Regions from separate parts of the Peribacillus sp. NPDC101481 genome, predicted to be linked through region 1. Evidence: riboswitches for the same ligand, from Rfam matches in the RefSeq annotation. Region 1 holds a riboswitch; the other holds the start of a gene.

Region 1 (3,070 bases):
ACAAAAGCCAGGATTGTTGCTGCAATCAGCAGGACGATCGTCCATGTTGAACTGGAAACCCCAAAACTTCCCCATTTGATATACGTGAGGTAATAAGAAATGTCAGCGATCGTTGCAACACTTACCCAGCCTGTATAAACGGAAAACGGAAATAGGTCGAAAGACGCATGCTTCACTTTTTTTATGTTAGTATAAATGACCATTAAAGTAGCCAAAAGAGCAATGATAATGAATACGGATAACAAAAAGTGCTCATAGTGCCAAGCCAAAAGCCAAGCGCCATTCAAGACACAGCTTAAAGCGAACCAAGGGAAGGATGCCTTATAGGCAGGGCTGTTTTGGTGTTTGCTTAAAAACTGCCTGAATACCCAGATGGCGAGCAGGAAATAGATCAAGCCCCATATGGAAAATACATATCCTGCAGGAGTGAAAAGGACATCAAGTTTATCGGAAATCTCTCCTGATGTCTGGCCGTTCAATGGCAGGTAATTAGCTAAAAAATTTATCGTGACGACGAACAGATAGAAAATCAAGTTGATGATGGAAATAAGCATAAGGCTTCCTCCTTATATGAATTGTGATCCTCTAACCCTATTCCACATATTTAGCCTGATTAACCTCTTTGGAGCACATCGGGGACTTTGGAGGTCGTTTTTCCATAAAGAGAGGAAGTTTCTGTAACAATTGAACCATTTAAGGTTAGAAATTTTACATCTTCACTTTATGGTGATAAAATATTCAAAGATTCATATTATTTTAGTCCTTCGGGGTCGGGTGAAAATCCCAACCGGCGGTGATGAAGAAATTCTAAGCCCGCGAGCCTGTTAAAGGCAGGATTTGGTGAGATTCCAAAGCCGACAGTAAAGTCTGGATGGGAGAAGGACGTGTGGAACCCAAGTGTATACGTACGCCTAATTTTTCAAAAATGAAAATGTTGGGCTTTTTAGGTATACAATTTTTTTCACTCATTTCTCCTGCTAACTCCTTAGGTCATCCTAAGGGGTTTTTTATATTTTATAAAAGGGGGAAAAACATGTTTACGGGAATCATTGAGGATATCGGTACCGTTCATTCCATGAACAAAGGAAAAAGCAGTATGGAGTTATCGATTCGTTCTGAAAAAATCCTTGAAGATGTTCATCTGGGGGATAGTATTTCAGTAAACGGGGTCTGCTTAACGGTAACGTCCTTCACGAAAAGTTTGTTTACGGTCGACGTGATGCCGGAAACGGTCAAAGCTTCCTCGATACGGACATTGAAATTGGGATCACCTGTGAATCTTGAACGAGCCATGAGTGCACAGGGAAGGTTTGGCGGTCATTTTGTTTCAGGTCATATCGACGGAACCGGAACGATCATCAAAAAAGAACGGAAAGAAAATGCCGTTTATTATGTAATCCAATTGGAAGAGGGGCTCAGTGCCTTTTGCATTCCAAAAGGATCCGTGGCCATTGATGGAACGAGCTTGACGATATTTGGGATCGAAAGGAACCTATTGACTGTATCACTGATTCCATTGACTCATCAGGATACCATATTGGGACAAAAAGCGGCTGGCGATATCGTTAACATCGAAAACGACATGATAGGGAAATATATAATACATCAAATGAAAAATGGCAATCCAAAACCAGGACTTAATTTAGAGTTTTTGGCAGAGCATGGATTCTAATAAAAGGGCGGTGTAATGATGTTCCATACAATAGAAGAAGCATTAGAAGATTTGAAGGCAGGCAAGGTAGTAATCGTATCCGATGATGAAGACCGTGAAAATGAAGGGGATTTTGTAGTGCTGGCCGAAAAGGCGACACCTGAAGCGATTAATTTCATGGCGACTCATGGACGTGGTTTGATTTGTACAACCATCACTGAAGAACTGGCAGCGAAATTGAAACTGCATCCTATGGTTGGAGAAAATACCGATCATCATGGCACTGCTTTTACGGTAAGTGTCGATCATAAAAGCACCTCTACAGGAATCAGTGCTTTTGAAAGGTCCTTGACCATCCTTGAGCTTCTTAATGAAGATTCGGTCGCTGAAGATTTCCAAAGGCCTGGTCACACTTTTCCGATAGTCGCAAAAGAAGGCGGCGTATTAAGGAGGGCGGGACATACAGAGGCATCGGTGGACTTGGCGAAGTTATGCGGTGCCGCTCCAGCTGGTGTCATTTGTGAAATCATGAATGAAGATGGATCGATGGCCCGGGTATCCGATTTAGAAGTCATCGCTGATAAATTCAACCTGAAGTTCATTACGATAGCCGATTTGATTAGGTATCTTCAACAAAATGATACTATCGGGAACCAGGAGCTTGAACTGAACATCCCGAAAGCTTGAGGATTTAAGTAATTACATCTTACAGAACAAAAAATTATATTGTTTTTTAAAATTAGGAGGAATTGGACATGGGGAAAACTATTGAAGCACAATTAATCGGATCAGGATTGAAAGTCGGTATCGTGGTAGGAAGATTTAATGAGTTTATCACAAGCAAGCTTTTAGGAGGGGCATTGGATGGCCTTAAGCGTCATGGCGTTGATGAGAATGATGTTGACATCGCTTGGGTCCCGGGTGCTTTTGAACTACCGTTAATTGCAAAAAAACTTGTGAATACAGGTAAATATGATGCGGTAATCGGTCTTGGAACGGTAATCAGGGGTGCCACTTCACATTATGATTATGTCTGTAATGAAGCGGCTAAAGGCATGGCTTCCGTTTCCTTGGAAACGGGTGTACCGGTTATCTTCGGTTTGCTGACAACTGAAAATATTGAACAAGCGATTGAACGTGCAGGAACAAAATCAGGTAACAAAGGCTATGAAGCGGCCGTTAGTGCAATTGAAATGGCCAACCTTGGAAAATTGATTGAACAGTGATTTGGTATAAGGAAGCCGCAGGGAATAACGTCCCTGCGGCTTTTTTTGATGTACCGGATCATTTGTCGGATTGGGTCTGGCTTTTTAAACCATTAAGCAATTCTTCAAAGTTCGTAAAATTCCTAGCCATTTGATCGATTAGTGAATGCTGATCTTCACCACTCACAGCAACCTCTTCAATGGAAAAATCTCG
Region 2 (3,070 bases), on a different contig from region 1:
CTATTGAAAAGTTTGGCATTCGGTCTTACAATAAGAAAGAGATAATAATCTGAAATAAAAAGATTATCAGTTGTCAATCAACTTAGGAGGGGTTATATTCATGGCTAAATTTACTATTGTGGATAAAGAAACATGCATAGCTTGTGGAGCTTGCGGAGCAGCGGCACCAGATATATATGATTACGATGACGAAGGGATTGCATTTGTTACCCTTGACGATAACGAGGGAATCGTTGAAATTCCTGATGTACTTATAGATGACATGATGGATGCATTTGAAGGATGCCCAACGGATTCTATTAAAGTTGCTGACGAGGCATTTGACGGAGATGCACTTAAATTCGAATAACGTACAAGCCATTTTCAATCGAAAATGGCTTTTTTTTTGCCATCTCCCCATCCCAAAATGAAACAGGCATAAAAAAACAACCGAATACGAATATCCGGTTGTTTTTTTATTTCTATCGTTAATGCCATTAAGCATTTTTATATAATGTTTGTTTATTGATCCATGTCTGTAATTTAATGAACAGCAACATGAATACGGATGTGATGAGTACGCCTTTTATCACATTGAAAGGCAAGATTGCCGTCGTAACGAGCTTTCTTGACTCGGGTGCCGACATTGCATCCCATCCCATAAAGAAGGTATAAGCCGGTAAGAAGACATAATAGTTTAAAACACTCATGAATACTGCCATGGAAACTGTTCCCGCAAGTAAAGCGAATGTCATCCCTTTTTTTGAATTGATTTTCTGAAATACATAATAAGTCGGCAAGACAAACAGTATTCCGGCTATGAAGTTAGCGATATGCCCCACAGGTACAGCAGTCAAGGTCCCTGTCATGACTAAATCCAATAGGTTCTTAATGAACTCGACTAGAATTCCAGCCATCGGTCCGAAAATCAATGCCGCCATCAGTGCTGGTATGTCGCTAAAATCAACATTGAGAAAAGGCGGGAATCCCGGAAACGGGAAATTTAAAAGCATCAATAAATAAGAAATGCTTCCCATCATGGCAAGTGTGACCGTTTTTTTCACTTTGTTCTTTTTCATAGGTCTCTCTCCTTCTTTTTCCGATCTACCTGAAAAAGAGGTTAGGGTTCCAAAATATGTTGATGTTCAATAAAAAAACCTTTAATTCCAATAGAATTAAAGGGATAAATTAAAGGTTACATCAAACAAACGTTCAGCAAATAACTGTTGAAACGCACTCAGGAACCTCCATCTTCTCCCATCCAGACTATACTGTCGGCTTTGGAATCGCACCAAATCCTGCCTTGTAAGGCTCGCGGGCTTAGAAGAAGAAACTCTTCATCACCGCCGGTGGGGAATTGCGCCCCGCCCCGAAGATAGATCTATAAAATTTTTTTATACTTCCCATTATATCTGAATTACCTGTTTTTTGATAGCACTTTTTTTCTCAGTTGATTCATTCAGTATGAATATCGATCGTCACAGTGAATGGCTTAAAATAAATAGTGGATACACAAAATGAAGATTCGAAATAATAAAAATTATTTTTTTACACTATTCAATCCTTGATGAAGCCATTTATATCGCGACATTAAACAGATGATCAGAAGATTACCATTCTATTAAGCGCTTACATCCAGTTAAGCCAAATTGACATATTCAGCATTTCAATTGTAAAATTAACTGAAATTTAAGATAATTTTTTCCTAGGAAGGTGTTAAGTCGTGTATCGGATTTTAGTAGCAGACGCCATTAAACCAGAAGGACTCGGACCGCTATCTGAGGCATCCAATATTCATCTTATTCAAAAGACCGTAGAGGAAGCTGCAAACGAACTTGATCAGATTGATGCAATTCTTGTAAGAAGTGCTACGAAGGTTTCAGAGGATTTAATGAACCGTATGCCGCAGCTAAAAATTATAGCACGCGCTGGTGTCGGTGTTGATAACATAGATATCCCCTCGGCGACAAAACGCGGGATTGTCGTGGTTAATGCACCTGACGGCAACACCATTTCAACAGCTGAACATACATTCGCCATGATGGCTTCATTAATGCGCCACATTCCGCAAGCTTATGCTTCACTGAAGAATGGGGAGTGGAAACGTTCTTCATATACGGGTACTGAACTTCGTGGTAAAACATTAGGAATAGTTGGCTTTGGACGTATCGGAGGGGAAATTGCCAAACGCGCTAAGGTATTCGGCATGGATGTCATTGTCTATGATCCGTTCCTTACTGTCGATCGTGCAAAGAAAATGTCCGTAACTGCCCTGCCGTTAGATGAATTGCTTCCTAAAGCAGACATCATTACTGTTCATACACCACTTACGAATGAAACTAGAGGATTAATCAATAAAGAAAAACTGCTTACCTGTAAAAAAGGGGTTTATGTACTTAACTGCGCCCGGGGCGGTATTCTGGACGAAGATGATTTATATGAAATGTTAGTTCAAGGACATGTCGCAGGGGCGGCACTGGACGTTTTCGTCGAAGAACCTCCAATTGGCCATAAACTGCTTGAACTGGATAGCGTCATTGCTACACCTCATCTGGGTGCTTCAACTAAAGAAGCCCAATTAAATGTTGCCGTACAGGTTGCCCAGGAGGTATTGACCTATTTCGAAGGAAATCCAGTCTCAAGTTCGATCAACCTGCCAGCCATATCTAAAGAAGTGTTTGAAAAAGTACAGCCATTCTATCAACTTGTTCAGCAAATGGGATCCATTGCTTCTCAGTGCATGAATGAAGGAATTCAGGAGATCTCCGTTACGTATGCCGGAGAATCATTGGATTTCGATACAGCGATTCTTACAAAAAGTCTAATCTCCGGCTTTTTCAGATCAAGAGTCGATGCATCTGTAAATGAAGTGAATGCCTTGTTGATCGCAAAAGAGCGTGGCATAACCGTTGGTGAAAAAATCTCTACGGACTCTTTAGGTTACTCGAATTTGATCAGCCTTAAAGTAAAAGGTGACCACCGTGAATTAACGATCAGTGGGACCTATATCGAAAATTACGGTTCTCGAATTGTAAGTTTGAATGGTTTCAAAATCGACTTTCATCCAGAACCGAATTTACTTTATATCCAG

The links. Region 1 has a riboswitch for FMN ahead of ribE (riboflavin synthase). Riboswitches for the same ligand answer to the same signal wherever they lie in the genome.
Region 2: it holds a riboswitch for FMN, as region 1 does, so the genes downstream of both, ACIROD_RS04155 (ECF transporter S component) here and ribE (riboflavin synthase) in region 1, are expected to answer to the same signal.

What each region holds. Positions count from the first base shown of each region.
Region 1 covers NZ_JBIWNJ010000004.1:168,889-171,958, reverse strand. Annotated here, with positions in the region: gene ACIROD_RS22490 (TspO/MBR family protein) at 1-554, opposite strand, end outside; FMN riboswitch at 757-887, shown strand; gene ribE (riboflavin synthase) at 1,034-1,672, shown strand; partial or broken gene ribB (3,4-dihydroxy-2-butanone-4-phosphate synthase) at 1,691-2,329, shown strand; gene ribH (6,7-dimethyl-8-ribityllumazine synthase) at 2,407-2,877, shown strand.
Region 2 covers NZ_JBIWNJ010000001.1:878,977-882,046, forward strand. Annotated here, with positions in the region: gene ACIROD_RS04150 (ferredoxin) at 101-349, shown strand; gene ACIROD_RS04155 (ECF transporter S component) at 477-1,058, opposite strand; FMN riboswitch at 1,225-1,360, opposite strand; gene serA (phosphoglycerate dehydrogenase) at 1,703-3,070, shown strand, end outside.